DNA from 4 places in the Pantoea sp. X-Soil-ISGK-421 genome. Region 4 is predicted to be linked to each of the others. Evidence: predicted binding sites of a transcription regulator. Region 4 holds the regulator's gene; each other region holds the start of a gene.
What was found. The regulator PhoB, encoded in region 4, activates phosphate uptake and scavenging genes when phosphate is short. The targets are predictions, from matches to a motif close to CTGTCATAAAACTGNCNNAT.

Region 1 (4,053 bases), 1.4 Mb from region 4:
AGTGGTGAGTAACGGCAGCTGCACCACCAACGGCTTAGCACCTGCTGCTGCGGTACTGCATCAGGCATTTGGTATCGAGCACGGTTTAATGAACACCACGCATGCTTATACCAATAGCCAGGTACTGCACGATCAGCCGGAAAAAGATCTGCGCGGTGCGCGAGCGGCGGCGCTGTCGATTGTGCCTTACTCAAGCGGTGCCGCGAAGGCGCTGGGTCGGGTGATTCCGGAGCTGGATGGTCGTTTGACCGGTTATTCTCTGCGCGTGCCGGTGCCGGTAGTATCGATTGTCGATCTGACCGTAACGCTGAAACGCGATGTGACGGCTGAAGAAGTGAATGACGCGTTTAAAACTGCCGCGGCAGAAGGTCCACTGAAAGGGATTCTTGGTTACAGTGACGAGCCGCTGGTATCCAGCGATTATCAGGGCGATGCCCGTTCATCGATTATTGATGGGCTTTCCACGCTGGTGATTGGCGGCAATCTGGTGAAGATCCTTGCCTGGTATGATAACGAATGGGGCTTCTCGAATCGTTTAGTGGATTTAGCACGCTTGATGGCGAAACGCGGGTTGTAACATCAGCTATCAGTAGGGTCGCCATTTATGGCGACCGTTTTAACACCTTATTTGAGTCCCATCGCATCCTTCAGGGTAAAGAACAGATCGGTCTGATCGGTCAAACCCACCACATTCGCCGCATGCGGACCGTACGCCGCAATGCGGACTTGTGTGCCGGTATGCTCCTGCGAATCCTCTTCTGAATTGCCGTAGCTGATGGTCATCACCGCGCCATCTTTGGTATTCACCGCTTGCGTCAGGCCCGGTGCTTTGGTGCCGTTTTCCACAATCTGGCTGCTGTGTGCGTGATCGGCGGTCACCACCACCAGCGTATCGCCGTGCTCGCGGGCAAACGCCAGCGCTTCCTGCACCGCTTCATCCAGATCGACGGTTTCACCAATCTGACCGCACGGATTAGCCGCATGGTCCTGTTTATCAATCGACGCGCCTTCCACCTGCAGGAAGAAACCTTTGTCGTTGGTGCTCAGCAGATTGATGGCTTTTTTAGTCATCTGCGCCAGCGTCGGCACGGAAGCCGGACGATCTTTGTTCACTTCACAGGTCACCACCGGTTTATCGATGTTGCCGTGATAGCTGGCTTTTGGTCCCTGCCAGCGTACCGGCATATTGCCATCGGCGAACAGACCCAATACCGGTTTGCGCTGATCGGCCTGTTGAATGGCGTTCAAGCCATCCAGATTATCAATCCACTGATAGCCCAGCGCCTGCGCCTGTTCACGCAGGGTTTTGCCCTGATACTCGCCGGCTTTGGCGGTTTCGCCAAAGGATTTCGCGCCGCCGCCCAACGTGACGTCCGCGCGGGTTTTCAGCATCTGTTCAGTAATCGATCCTTTTCCACCCTGCTCCAGCGCGTTGCCCGGGCACAGCTCACTGGTTTTCTCCGGGCCATAGCATTTACGCGAGGTCACGTGCGCCATTAACGCGGCTGGCGTGGCATCCTGCAGCTCAGCGGTCGAAACGTTACCGGTGGCTTTCCCGGCGGCTTTCGCCAGCTCAAGAATCGTCACCTGATCTTTGCCGTTCACATCAACACCAATCGCGCCGTTATAGGATTTGGTGCCGGTCGCCCACGCGGTGGCCGACGCGGCGGAATCCGTCACGTAATTCGGCTTATGGGTTTTCTTGTCGAGCGAATAGTGGGTGTATTGGCCGGTAAGCGGCAACGCATCAAGGCCAGGGAAGAAACCGCCGGCACCGCGCGCCTGGTTACGCGCAGCGGTGATTTCCGAATCGCCCATGCCGTCACCAATCAGCAGAATCACGTTTTTTGCGGTGCTATTGATTAATGAAGCTTTAAGCGCTTCAGTTTGGTCCCCGCTGAGGCGACGCGCCCCGCCGTGTTCGGTCACGTCGCCAGTGGCTGCGCGTGAATAATTTGCGTCTTCTGCCACGGCTGAAGTCGCGATCAGAGAAGCCAGCAGCGTAACCGTAAAGAGAGGTATCTGTTTCATTTATAAGCATCCTTAGCCATAGATATAACCAAATATTTCCGTGGACAAGTCTGCGACAGTGCGGTGACAGTTTTGTGACGGAATGGGAATGATTTGATGACAGAACAGGCATATTGAGCAGGCTTGCGGCATTACGCTCAGAGCTTAAGCGGATAGAACAAAAGGAGAAAATAGCACTTGACCCTTTTCAGCGATCTCCCTATAGTAGCGCCCCGTTGACCCAGCGCGGTTAACAAAAAAATGTGGTGAGGTGTCCGAGTGGCTGAAGGAGCACGCCTGGAAAGTGTGTATACGGCAACGTATCGGGGGTTCGAATCCCCCTCTCACCGCCACATTCTAAAGAAGAGTCTGAACGCAAGTTCAGACTTTTTTTTTGCATATTCTGCAGAGAGAGGGGGTGAGAAGCCCCGACGGGGTTCGACAACTGGCGCAGCCAGTTGGACAGCGGAGCCTGCGACGCTGCCCGCAGGGTGAGCGCAGCGAATCAATCCCCCTCTCACCGCCACATTCTAAAGAAGAGTCTGAACGCAAGTTCAGACTTTTTTTTTGCATATTCTGCAAAGAGAGGGGTGAGAAACCCCGACGGGGTTCGACAACTGGCGCAGCCCGTTGGACAGCGGAGCCTGCGACGCTGCCCGCAGGGTGAGCGCAGCGAATCAATCCCCTCTCACCGCCACATTAAGCCGGACGTTGCGTGGATAAGGCAGCCACGCATACGAAATCAGATGACACGCAGGCTGTCATGAATCTGCGTGAACCCTACCTTAGCCCGACCCGCACGAAGCGGTTCGGGCTCTGCCTCAGGCGTTGACGCGCACCCAGCGCTGCTGCTGATGGCTTTGTACAATGGCATCAACAATCGCCATCACCTGCGCGCCATCGTGGAAAGTGGCAAACCCAGCCGCCTGCGGAACGGGCGGTTTGCCCTGCTCTACCGCCTGATAAAACTGCTGCATCATCGCGCGGAACGCATCCGGCCAGCCTTCAATGTGCCCACCGGGAAAACGCGCACGGCCTGCTACATCCGGATTCATCAGCGAGGGATCGTCCGACAATAGCTGATTTGCCTTGTGCCGATGCCCTAGCCATAGTTGCTGCGGCGTTTCCTGATCCCACGCTAGCGCACCGAGGCTACCGTTGACTTCCAGACTGAGGCGATTTTTACGCCCGGCGGACACCTGCGACACGCTGAAACTGCCTTTGCTGCCGTCGTCAAAACGGAACAGCACAAAGCCCATGTCCTCGGTTGTCACCGTGCGCGATTCATATTGCGTTTCGTCTTCCTGCGCGCCGAAGGTGGCAGCACCAGCAAGGCTGGCCTTGCGCGTCGGCCAGACAATCGACAGGTCGGCCATCACCTCAACAATTTTGCGTCCGGTGACGAACTGAATGGTATCGCACCAGTGCGAACCAATATCCGCTACCGCGCGCGATGCGCCGCCCTTCTCTGCATCCACCCGCCAGTTGTAGTCGGTTTCCTCCAGCATCCAGTCCTGCAGATAACTGCCCTGCGCCGAGAACAGTCGCCCCAGCTGCTGGTAACGCACCATGCTTGCCGCCTGCTGCACCATGGCAAATTGGCGATAGACAAAGCTGACGCCATGTATCACGCCCGCTTTTTCGGCCAGTTCCACCAGTTCGTGCGCTTCATCCATCGTCATGCACAGCGGCTTTTCCGAGAACACATGCTTACCGGCGGCAATGATCTGCCGGTTAATCGCCGCATGCAGATGGTTCGGCGTGCAGTTATGCACCGCGTGCAGCCCTTCATGCTGTAAAAACGTCGCCACGTCACTGTAGGCGTGTGGCACATTGAGTTCGGCCGCACGCGCGGCAGCGCCACTCTGGCTGGCATCGCATATCGCCACCACATTGATGTTGCCGAGGCGGCGCAGCGCTTCAATATGCGCGGGGCCAATAAAGCCGGTGCCGATAATGCCTACGTTGATCATTTAACACTCCCCTGTTCCAGACCCAGCTGTGCCCGCACGCTCGCCTGCTGGTCGCCCTGCGCGGCAAAAT
Region 2 (4,053 bases), 980 kb from region 4:
ATCTGGTGCATTGGGAGCAGAAGCAGGGCGGCACGCTGCGTGAAGTGGTGTTGCGTGTCATCCCGCAGCTGCGCGGTGCGTATGGCATGGTGATCATGGACAGCCGCGATCCTTCACTGCTGGTGGCAGCCCGTTCCGGCAGCCCGCTGGTGATTGGCCGTGGCGTGGGTGAAAACTTTATTGCTTCCGATCAGCTGGCCTTGCTGCCGGTGACGCGTCGCTTCATCTATCTGGAAGAGGGTGATATTGCCGAAATCACCCGCCGCGAAGTCACCATTATCGATCGTGACGGTAAAACGGCTAAGCGCGCCGAAATCGAATCGACCGCACAGTACGATGCCGGTGATAAAGGCATTTATCGTCACTACATGCAGAAAGAGATTTATGAGCAGCCAAACGCGATTAAAAACACCTTAACCGGTCGTTTTAATCACGGCGAAGTCGATCTCAGCGAGCTGGGTCCGGATGCTGAAAAGCTGCTGAGTCAGGTCGAGCATATTCAGATCATCGCCTGCGGCACGTCATACAACTCCGGCATGGTATCGCGTTACTGGTTCGAATCGCTGGCCAACATTCCCTGTGATGTGGAAATCGCCTCTGAATTTCGCTATCGCAAATCAGCGGTGCGTAAAAATAGCCTGCTGATCACGCTGTCACAATCCGGGGAAACCGCCGATACGTTGGCGGCGCTGCGTCTGTCGAAAGAACTGGGTTATCTCGGTTCGCTGGCGATCTGTAACGTGGCCGGTTCATCGCTGGTGCGTGAGTCTGATTTGGCGCTGATGACCAAAGCCGGCACTGAAATTGGCGTTGCTTCAACCAAAGCCTTCACCACGCAGCTCGCGGTATTACTGATGCTGGTGGCGAAACTCGGTCGTCTGCACGGCATGAAAGCCGAAACCGAGCACGAAATTGTGCACGGATTGCAGGCGCTGCCAAGCCGCATCGAGCAGATGCTGGCGCAGGATAAAGTGATCGAAAATCTGGCGGAAGGTTTCTCGGATAAACATCACGCGCTGTTCCTTGGCCGTGGCGATCAGTATCCGATCGCTATGGAAGGCGCGCTGAAGCTGAAAGAGATTTCCTATATCCACGCAGAAGCCTATGCGGCGGGCGAGCTGAAGCACGGCCCGCTGGCGCTGATCGATGCCGATATGCCAGTGATTGTAGTCGCGCCAAACAATGAACTGCTCGAGAAGCTGAAATCCAATATTGAAGAGGTGCGCGCGCGCGGCGGTTTGCTGTACGTGTTTGCCGATCAGGATGCCGGTTTCAGCGACAGCGATGGCATGAAAATCATCTCTCTGCCGCACGTAGAAGAGGTGATAGCACCGATCTTCTATACGGTGCCGCTGCAACTGCTTTCGTATCACGTGGCGTTGATCAAAGGCACTGACGTTGACCAACCGCGTAACCTGGCGAAATCAGTTACCGTTGAATAATCAGTCACAAGAGTGGGCCCGCAATGGGCCCGCTTCATTTCTGCGCACTGTCATATAACTGTCATATTTCGTACATTTCACTGTCATCAAACTGTCCTATTTTCCCTCCAGCAGCAATCACTAACTCCTACTAAAAAGGCATTGAGCCTGATTTTTTTGAATCCCCTGGAGGGAACATGACACTGATGCGTAGCACCGTAGCCCGAATCCTCGCCGCCACCTTCGCCGTAAGCGCGGTATCTGCTTTTGCAGCAACCGATCTGACTGGCGCAGGCGGGACATTCCCGGCGCCGGTTTATGCCAAGTGGGCAGCCGAGTACCAGCAAGCCACCGGTAGCAAAGTTAACTATCAGGGAATTGGTTCTTCAGGCGGCGTGAAGCAAATCATTGCTAAAACCGTCGATTTCGGTGCGTCTGATGCGCCAATGAAAGAAGAAGATCTGCAGAAAAACGGCCTGTTCCAGTTCCCTACCGTCATCGGTGGTGTGGTGCTGGCGGTTAACATCCCAGGTGTGAAATCAGGTGAATTAACCCTCGACGGTAAAACCGTGGGTGATATCTACCTCGGCACCATCAAAAAGTGGAACGACCCGGCGATCACTAAACTGAACCCAGGCGTGAAACTGCCCGATTCCAACATCAACGTGGTTCGCCGCGCTGACGGTTCCGGTACGTCATTCGTCTTCACCAGCTACCTGGCGAAAGTGAACGAAGAGTGGAACAGCAAAATCGGTAAAGGTAACACCGTTAACTGGCCAACCGGCCTCGGCGGTAAAGGTAACGACGGTGTGGCCGCCTTCGTGCAGCGTCTGCCGGGTTCAATTGGCTACGTGGAATATGCTTACGCTAAGCAGAACAACCTGACCTACACCAAACTGGTTGATGCCGACGGTAAAGCGGTAGCACCAAGCGAAGAGAGCTTTGCTAATGCAGCGAAAGGCGCAGACTGGAGCAAAACCTTCGCTCAGGATCTGACCTTCCAGAAAGGCAACGATGCATGGCCGATCACCTCAACTACCTTCATCCTGATTTACAAAGATCAGGCGAATGCGGAGAAAGGTAGCGAAGTGCTGAAGTTCTTCGACTGGGCTTACAAAGGTGGCAGCAAAACCGCCACTGACCTGGATTATGCCGCGCTGCCTGAAAGCGTAGCAAACCAGATTCGTGCAGCGTGGAAAGCCAACATTAAAGATAGCGCCGGCAAAGCGCTGTACCAGTAACTGATCTATCCGGCTACTCCAATGGGCGGCGTCATGAATGCCGCCCTGATATCCTCCTGAGAACAGAGAATTCTATGGCTGCCACTAAGCCGACGTTCAAAGCCCCCGGTAAACAAGGCGACATGATTTTCGGCGCACTGGTCAAACTGTCTGCGCTTATTGTGTTGCTGTTGATGGGCGGCATTATCGTCTCCCTGATTTTCTCCTCCTGGCCAAGCATCCAGAAATTTGGTTTCTCTTTCCTGTGGAACAAAACCTGGGATGCGCCAAACGAACAATTTGGTGCGCTGGTACCGATTTACGGCACCCTCGTCACCTCGATTATCGCCTTGATCATTGCCGTGCCGGTGAGCTTCGGCATTGCGCTGTTCCTGACTGAACTGGCGCCAGGCTGGCTGCGTCGCCCGCTGGGCACCGCCATTGAATTGCTGGCAGCGATTCCCAGCATCGTTTACGGCATGTGGGGCCTGTTTGTTTTCGCCCCGCTGTTCGCCGAATATTTCCAGACGCCGGTTGGCAATGTGATGTCGAATATCCCGATTGTCGGCACGCTGTTCTCTGGCCCGGCTTTTGGTATCGGTATTCTTGCGGCGGGCGTGATTCTCGCCATCATGATCATTCCTTACATCGCCTCGGTAATGCGTGACGTGTTTGAGCAAACGCCGGTAATGATGAAAGAGTCGGCTTACGGTATCGGCTGTACCACGTGGGAAGTGATCTGGCGCATCGTGCTGCCCTTCACCAAAAACGGTGTGATCGGTGGCGTCATGCTCGGTCTGGGGCGCGCGTTGGGTGAAACCATGGCGGTGACTTTTATCATCGGTAACACCTACCAGCTGGATAGCGCCTCGCTGTTTATGCCCGGTAACAGCATTACCTCCGCGCTGGCCAACGAATTCGCCGAGGCGGAATCCGGTGTCCACGTCGCCGCGCTGATGGAGTTGGGCCTGATTCTGTTCGTGATTACCTTTATCGTGCTGGCGATCTCCAAACTGATGATCCTGCGACTGGCGAAGAGTGAAGGAGCCCGTTCATGACCGTTATTGAAGTGCAGGCTCGCGCTGAGCTGGAAGCCTCGCGCCGCAAAATGCAGGCGTGGCGCAGTACCAAAAACAAAATTGCCCTGACGCTGTCGCTGATGACCATGGCCTTCGGCTTGTTCTGGCTGGTGTGGATTTTATTCACCACCGTCACGCGCGGTGTTGATGGGTTGAGCTGGTCACTGTTTACCGAATCGACCCCGCCGCCCAATACGGCTGGCGGCGGTTTAGCGAATGCCCTGGTCGGCAGCGGTTTACTGATTTTCTGGTCAACGATCATCGGAACGCCGCTCGGCATCATGGCCGGGATTTATCTGGCGGAATATGGCCGTAAACACTGGCTGGCAGAAG
Region 3 (4,053 bases), 1.5 Mb from region 4:
CAACCTTTATTGCGCGTAGAGCATCTGAGCAAAACCTTTGTACTGCACAACCAGAACAGCGCCGCGCTGCCGGTGTTGCAGGATGCCAATCTCGAAGTGAGCGGCGGCGAATGTGTGGTGCTGCATGGCCGTTCCGGCAGTGGAAAATCCACGCTGCTGCGCGCGCTGTACGGCAATTATCAGGCCAACAGCGGTCACATCTGGCTGCAACATCAGGGTGAATGGATCGATATGGCCAACGCGACCGCCCGCCAGATTCTGGCAATTCGCTGCCATACCGTCGGTTGGGTCAGCCAATTTTTGCGCGTCATTCCCCGCGTGCCGACGCTGGAGATCGTCATGCAGCCGCTGCTCGAACGCGGCACCGAGCGTGCTTTCTGTGAGAAGCGCGCCAAAGAGCTGTTGACGCGCCTCAACGTGCCGGAGCGTTTATGGTCGCTGGCGCCGTCCACTTTTTCCGGCGGTGAGCAGCAGCGCGTCAACATCGCACGCGGCTTTATTGCCGACTATCCGGTGCTGCTACTGGATGAGCCGACCGCTTCGCTCGACAGCGCCAACAGCGCTGCGGTGGTGGAATTGATTGAACAGGCACGCGCCCGTGGGGCCGCCATTGTCGGTATTTTCCATGACGAAGCGGTGCGCGAACGCGTGGCCGATCGCCTGCACGTCATGCAGCCAATGAAAGCAGGAGCAGAAGCATGATCATTAATAATGTCCGGTTGGTGCTGGAGCAGGCCGTGGTGGCGGGTTCACTGGAAATCCGCGACGGGCGCATCGCCAGCTTCAGTGACAGCGTCAGCCACTTGCCGGGCGCGCTGGATGGCGAAAACGCCTTCCTGCTGCCGGGTTTGGTGGAGCTGCACACCGATAACCTCGACAAGTTCTTTACGCCACGCCCCAAAGTTGATTGGCCCGCACACTCGGCGATGAGCAGCCACGATGCGCTGATGGTCGCCAGCGGCATTACCACGGTGCTGGATGCGATTGGCGTCGGTGACGTGCGCGACGGCGGTCATCGCCTGGATAATCTCACCAAAATGATTGATGCGATTCAGGACAGCAATCGCAAAGGCACTAACCGCGCCGATCACCATTTGCATCTGCGCTGTGAGCTGCCGCACAACACCACGTTGCCGCTGTTTGAAGCGCTGATGAACACACCGGAGCTGTCGCTGGTGTCGCTGATGGATCACTCGCCGGGTCAGCGTCAGTACGCCTCGCTGGAGATGTATCGCACCTATTATCAGGGCAAATATCAGCTCAACGACGCGCAGATGGATCAGTTTGAGCGTGAGCAACTGGCGCTGGCTGCCGAGTTCTCCACGCCCAACCGCAACGCCATCGCCAGTTTGTGCCGGTCGCGCGGCATCCCGCTGGCCAGCCACGATGACGCTACGGCAGCGCACGTTGCCGAGTCACATGACGTCGGCAGCGCCATTGCCGAATTCCCGACCACGCTGGAAGCGGCACGCGCGTCTCGCGACTGCGGCATGCAGGTGCTGATGGGCGCGCCCAACATCGTGCGCGGCGGTTCGCACTCCGGCAACGTGGCGGCGGCGGATCTCGCCAGCCACGGCCTGCTGGATATTCTCTCCTCCGACTATTATCCCGCCAGCTTGCTCGACGCGGTGTTCCGCCTTGTTGCCGATGAACGCAATACGATGACGTTACCGCAGGCTGCCGCGCTGGTGACGCGCAACCCGGCGCAGGCGATTGGCCTGCACGATCGTGGCCGCATCGCCGAAGGGCTGCGCGCCGATTTAGTGCTGGCGCATACCGATCACGGTCATGCGCACATTCGTCACGTCTGGTCGCAAGGCAAGTTGGTGTTCTGATGGCGCGCCTCATCTGGCTAACCGGGCCTTCGGGCGCGGGTAAAGACAGCCTGCTGAACGCGCTGCGTGAAGCGCCGCCGGAGAATTTGCTGATCGCCCATCGTTACATCACGCGCGCCGCCGATGCCGGCGGCGAGAACCATGTGGCGTTGAGCGAAACCGAATTCCGCCGACGCCAGTCGCTCGGTTTGTTCGCCGTGAGCTGGCAGGCGCACGGACTGCATTATGCGCTGGGCGAGGAGATCGATTTGTGGCTGGCGCGCGGACTTAACGTGCTGGTTAACGGTTCGCGCCTGCATCTGCCGATTGTGCAGCAGCATTACGGCGCGCTGCTGCTGCCGCTGGTGTTGCAGGTGTCGCCAGCGGTGCTGGAGACGCGATTGCGGCAGCGCGGGCGGGAGTCTGATGCGGAGATCGAGAAACGGCTAGCGCGAGCGGCTGAACCGCTGCCGGTGCACTGCTATGCGCTGAACAACGATGGCGCGTTGCGCGATACGCTAGACCAGCTGCGACGTTTGCTGGGTGCGCGATAAATCGCGCCGCTACGGATACGTGCGTTTTTTATGTCCCATTCACACCATTCGCACCATCCGTAGCGGCGCAATTTATTGCGCAATGCCCGGATGGGTGCGGAGCCGATCGCCACGTTGTGACGGGAAAACGCGCTGTCACCGTTTAATCATTTTACTGTCATCAAGCTTTCATCCGCTTTCCCCGTAATAGCGTGCAATCAACAGCTCAGAAGAGATGGAGTGCATCATGGCACAGGCATTACTGAAAACCGTCGTCGACAATCCATTCCCGCCGATTATCGGGCAGGGCAATAAGGTGCTGTCGGTGCAGGGATTGTGCAAAGCGTATGGCGCCAACCAGGTGCTGGATAACGTCAGCTTCGATCTGCATGCGGGCGAGCTGGTCGCGGTGATTGGCCGCTCAGGCGCAGGCAAATCGACACTGTTACACATGCTCAACGGCACCATCAGCGCGTCGCAGGGTGCGATTCTCAGCAATCGCCACGGCGAAGTGGATCGCGATGTGGTCACGCTCAATAGCTGCCAGATGCGCGAATGGCGCAGCGAATGCGGCATGATCTTCCAGGACTTCTGTCTGGTACCGCGCCTCGATGTGCTGACCAACGTGCTGCTCGGGCGTTTAAGCCAGACCTCCACGCTGAAATCGTTCTTCAAAGTGTTTTCCGAAACCGATCGCGCTCGCGCCATCGAACTGCTGCAGTGGATGAACATGCTGCCTCAGGCGCTGCAGCGTGCGGAAAACCTCTCCGGCGGCCAGATGCAGCGCGTAGCGATCTGCCGGGCGCTGATGCAGAACCCGCGCATTCTGCTGGCGGATGAGCCGGTGGCGTCACTCGATCCGAAAAACACCAAGCGCATCATGGATGTGCTGCGCCAGGTGAGCGAGCAGGGCATCAGCGTGATGGTGAATCTGCACTCGATAGAATTGGTAAAAAGCTACTGCACCCGCGTTATCGGCATTCAGCGCGGCAAAGTGCTGTTTGATGGACATCCTTCCCAGTTGACCGACGGCCTGATGCATGAGCTGTACGGCGACGAAATTAACCAGCTCCACTAACTCCCACGGCAAGAGAACAACCACCAATGAAACTGACTTCTTTAGCTTTACTGACTATTGCGATGGCTTTTGGCGTTAACGCAGCGGAAGCACCCAAACAACTGAATCTCGGTATTCTCGGCGGCCAGAACGCCACGCAGCAAATTGGTGATAACCAGTGCGTGAAAGATTTCTTCGACAAAGAATTGCAGGTGGATACCAAACTGCGCAATTCGTCTGACTATTCCGGCGTGATTCAGGGCTTGCTGGGTAACAAAATCGATCTGGTGCTGAGCATGTCACCGGCATCGTATGCATCGGTTTACCTGCAGAACCCGAAAGCGGTGGATGTGGTGGGCATCGTGGTGGATGACAAAGACGGTTCACAGGGTTATCACTCGGTGGTGATCGTCAAAGCCGACAGCCCGTACAAAAAGCTGGAAGACCTGAAAGGCAAATCGTTTGGCATGGCCGATCCGGATTCAACCTCGGGCTTCCTGATGCCTAACCAGGCGTTCAAGAAAGAGTTTGGTGGCACGGTTGACGATAAGTACAACAACACCTTCTCCAGCGTGACCTTCTCCGGCGGCCACGAGCAGGACATCCTCGGCGTGCTGAACGGCCAATTCGACGGTGCAGTGACCTGGAC
Region 4 (4,053 bases):
CCAGCGCATCCATCGCCACCGGCACGGCCAGCGGCGGGTAGCCGTAGCGCGCGGTAAAGAGTTGACGTTCATCGATTTGCATCGGGCGGCTCATCGCGCCCAGTTGAGCAGCACCCGCCGCCAGCGCGGTCGGTGCGGTTGAAGATCCCGCCGCCTGCACCTGAACGTTCACGCCCGGCGACTGACGGCTAAAATCCTCGCCCCACAAGGTCATCAGGTAGCCAAGCGTGTCCGATCCGACGCTGCTCAGATTGCCGGTCAGCATGGTTTGTTGGCCATGTGCTAAAGCAGAGCAAAGCAGCATGCAGGAGAGCAACAGCGATTTCATGAGCGGTTCCGCAATTCAATAAGGGCTCTATTCTGTCGCGGCGCGATTTAACGCGCAATAAATTGCGTCATGGCAATCAGTGAGGCACGAAAAGGTCGCCATGAATGGCGTAATGCTGGTCAGTTAAGAGATGAAAACCCCAACTACCTGGCGCACACCTTGTAGCGGCGCAATTTATTGCGCGATAAATCGCGCCGCTACGGAATGTGCGGTAATTAATACGGCGCTTAACTGATCGGCATTACGCCATGAAGGGCGACTCTACGTTTACGGAGCTGGGTTTTCGTAGGGTGCGCATTTATGCGCACCTGAATGCATAGGCAATAAATTGACTCACTCGGTGTTAACGCGCTCTTGAGCCACGTTAGCCACAATCAACCGCTGCGGCAGAAGAAAGCTGAAACAGGTTTCCTGATGCGGCACGCTGGTGATTTCCAGCCGCGCGTTATGATGGCCCAGCGCATGTTTCACAATCGCCAGCCCCAAACCGCTGCCGCCAGTAGCGCGCGAACGCGCTTTATCCACACGGTAGAAACGCTCGGTGAGGCGTGGCAGATGCTGCTCGCTGATGCCCGGCCCGTCATCGCACACCTTAAACTGCGCACCTTGCTTGGTACGCAACCAGCTGATGTCGATGCGCGTGCCTTCCGGCGTATGATTCACCGCGTTGTAGACCAGATTGGAAATGGCGCTACGCAGCTGCTCGTCATTGCCGAACACTTTAAGGTGCGGATCGGTGTGGAAATGGATGGTATGACGTCCCTGACTCAGCGTTTCCGCTTCACGCTGCAACAGCAGCAGCATGCCAGGCACATCCACTGTCTCTTTCAGATCGATGGCCGGAGCCGCTTCAATCCGCGATAAGGTCAGCAGCTGTTTTACCAGGCTGTCCATGCGTCGCGTCTGCTCTTGCATGGTATGCAATGCCTTGCTGCGCGTGCGCTCGTTCATTACCGAGTCGTCCATCATTTCCAGATAACCTTGCAGCACCGTTAGCGGCGTACGCAGTTCATGGCTGACGTTAGCAAAGAAGTTACGTCGCGCGCCTTCCAGCTGGTGCATTTGGGTGACATCACGCGCCACCATCAGCCACTGCCCTTCGCTGTATGGCATCACGCGGAATTCCATATGATGCTGATTATTGAGGATCTGCGTCAGCGGCATGTCGAACTTGCGCTGGCGGATATAACGGGAAAATTCAGGATAACGCAGCAAATTGAGGATGTTCTGGCCGTTATCCTCCGGCCAACGCAAGCCAAGATGCTGTTGCGCCAAACCATTGCACCAGAAAATGGTGCCCTCTTCGGTGGTCAGTACCACGGCATCCGGCAGCGATTCTGCACCGCTGCGGAAACGTTTGATCAGATTACCCAGCTCACGCCGACGCCGCCGGTTGCGCAGCTGCATCTGATACAGACCATAGAACAGCGGTTCCCAACTGCCGCGTCCGGTGGGCGGCGTCATTGAACGATCGACCCACAGCCAGTGTGACAAACGCATCAGATTTCTGAAATGCCACAACATCACGCCGCTCACCGCAATCAGCAGCAGCCACGGCAGATAGCCGAACAACAGACCCAACACCAGCGCAGGTAAACAGACCAGCGCCAGCTCGGTCAAAAGTCTCTTCCAGGAGAGTCGTTCCAGCACGGTAAAAACTCCGTTTACGTTTAGTAGCGGGCTGAGAAACGATACCCTGTTCCGCGAACGGTTTGAACCATGCGATCGTGGCCGGTCAGTTCCAGCGCTTTACGTAAACGGCGAATATGCACATCGACGGTGCGATCTTCGACATACACATTGGTGCCCCACACGTGGTTCAGCAGCTGTTCGCGGCTGTAAACGCGTTCCGGATGCGTCATAAAGAAGTGCAGCAGTTTGTATTCGGTCGGTCCCATCTCCAGCGGCGTGGTTTCCGACATCACGCGGTGCGATGACGGATCGAGGCTCAGCCCCTGCATCTCAATCACCTCTTCCACCGCCATCGGCGAAATACGGCGCATCACCGCTTTGATACGCGCCATCAGCTCTTTTGGCGAAAACGGCTTGGTAATATAGTCATCCGCCCCCACTTCCAGACCGCGCACGCGATCTTCTTCTTCACCGCGCGCCGTCAGCATCATCACCGGAATGTCGCGCGTCATGGCTTCACGCTTCAAATGCTTAATAAACTGGATACCGCTGCCGCCGGGCAACATCCAGTCCAGCAGAATTAAATCAGGCCAGGGTTCGATCAGCTTACCAATCGCGCTGTCATAATCTTCCGCCTCAATAGGCTGGTAATCATTCTGTTCCAGCACGAAACATAACATTTCACGGATGGGAGCTTCGTCTTCCACAACCAAAATGCGCTTAGCCATTGTAACTCCTGCTAGTGTGACACCGTGTCACTGGGATTTGCGGCGTCATTATGCGTCAGTTTTGTGACACTTTTATGAAAAACACTGCCTTAAGATAGATAGATAAAAAACGGAAATGTCACAATAAAAATCTGCTTTTTTTCTTTGTGATCTTAAGTGGTTATAATTCGCCTTCGCTAAACTCAGCACGGAGCAAACATGCGCATCATTCACACCGCTGACTGGCATCTCGGCCAGTTCTTTTACAGCAAAAGTCGCGCCCGGGAACACCAGGCGTTTCTTGACTGGTTGCTGGATCAGATTGTGCAGCATCAGGTGGATGCGCTCATCGTCGCGGGCGATCTGTTTGATACCGGCTCGCCACCGAGCTACGCGCGCGAAATGTTTAACCGTTTTGTGGTGGCGCTGCAGCCGAGCGGCTGTCAACTGGTGGTGCTGGCGGGCAATCACGATTCGGTGGCGACGCTGAATGAATCGCGCGAGCTGCTGGCCTGCCTGAATACCCAGGTGATCACCAGCGCCACACCACAAGGCGAACAGCAGGTGTTAACGCTCACGCAGCGCGATGGCGCGCCGGGTGCGCTGCTGTGCGCCATTCCTTATCTGCGTCCACGCGATATCCTGCGCAGTCAGGCCGGACAATCGGGGCGCGAGAAGCAGATTTCGCTGCTGGAAGCGATCGAGCAGCATTATCAGCACTGCTATGCTGCCGCGCTGGCGCAGCGCGAGGCGCTGGACAGCACGCTGCCGATCATCGCCACCGGCCATCTCACCACTGTCGGCGTGACAAAAAGCGATTCGGTGCGCGACATCTATATCGGCACGCTGGATGCGTTTCCGGCGCAGGCGTTTCCACCCGCGGATTACATCGCGCTCGGTCACATCCATCGCGCGCAGCGCATCGCCAACAGCGAGCATATTCGCTATAGCGGCTCGCCGATTCCGCTCAGTTTTGATGAACTCGGCCGTGAGAAAAGCGTCTTCTTGCTGACGTTCAGCACCACGCTGGAGACGGTCACGCCGCTGACCATTCCGCACTTCCAGCCGATGCAGATGCTGAAAGGCTCAATGGCGGAGATCGAACATCAGCTGGCGCAGTTCCGCGAAAGCGCCAGCGAACAGCCCACGTGGCTGGATATTGAGATCACCACGCAGGAATATCTCAGCGATCTGCAACGCCGTATTGAAGCACTGACCGAAAAACTGCCGGTTGAAGTACTGCTGGTGCGCCGCAGCCGGGAGCAGCGGCAGCGCAGCCTGGAACGGCTGGAGAACGAAACTCTGAGCGAATTAAAAGTGGAAGAGGTCTTTGCCCGCCGCCTGGCGCAGGAAGATCAGCTGGATGCAGAGCAGGCCGAGCAACTC

Region 1: the regulator PhoB is predicted to act here: its motif matches at 2,093-2,112, upstream of phoA (alkaline phosphatase).
Region 2: the regulator PhoB is predicted to act here: its motif matches at 1,490-1,509, upstream of pstS (phosphate ABC transporter substrate-binding protein PstS).
Region 3: the regulator PhoB is predicted to act here: its motif matches at 2,523-2,542, upstream of phnC (phosphonate ABC transporter ATP-binding protein).

What each region holds. Positions count from the first base shown of each region.
Region 1 is NZ_AP035979.1:2,408,203-2,412,255, forward strand. Features, by position in the region: gene gap (type I glyceraldehyde-3-phosphate dehydrogenase) at 1-577, shown strand, start outside; gene phoA (alkaline phosphatase) at 625-2,031, opposite strand; tRNA gene AC6I8K_RS11260 (tRNA-Ser) at 2,276-2,363, shown strand; RNA gene AC6I8K_RS11265 (RtT sRNA) at 2,409-2,536, shown strand; gene AC6I8K_RS11270 (Gfo/Idh/MocA family protein) at 2,832-3,983, opposite strand; gene AC6I8K_RS11275 (sugar phosphate isomerase/epimerase family protein) at 3,980-4,053, opposite strand, start outside.
Region 2 is NZ_AP035979.1:12,648-16,700, forward strand. Features, by position in the region: gene glmS (glutamine--fructose-6-phosphate transaminase (isomerizing)) at 1-1,442, shown strand, start outside; gene pstS (phosphate ABC transporter substrate-binding protein PstS) at 1,619-2,662, shown strand; gene pstC (phosphate ABC transporter permease PstC) at 2,737-3,699, shown strand; gene pstA (phosphate ABC transporter permease PstA) at 3,696-4,053, shown strand, end outside.
Region 3 is NZ_AP035979.1:2,514,646-2,518,698, reverse strand. Features, by position in the region: gene phnL (phosphonate C-P lyase system protein PhnL) at 1-702, shown strand, start outside; gene phnM (alpha-D-ribose 1-methylphosphonate 5-triphosphate diphosphatase) at 699-1,835, shown strand; gene phnN (ribose 1,5-bisphosphokinase) at 1,835-2,368, shown strand; gene phnC (phosphonate ABC transporter ATP-binding protein) at 2,595-3,425, shown strand; gene phnD (phosphonate ABC transporter substrate-binding protein) at 3,452-4,053, shown strand, end outside.
Region 4 is NZ_AP035979.1:990,915-994,967, reverse strand. Features, by position in the region: gene AC6I8K_RS04470 (PstS family phosphate ABC transporter substrate-binding protein) at 1-328, opposite strand, end outside; gene phoR (phosphate regulon sensor histidine kinase PhoR) at 662-1,978, opposite strand; gene phoB (phosphate response regulator transcription factor PhoB) at 1,999-2,688, opposite strand; gene sbcD (exonuclease subunit SbcD) at 2,887-4,053, shown strand, end outside.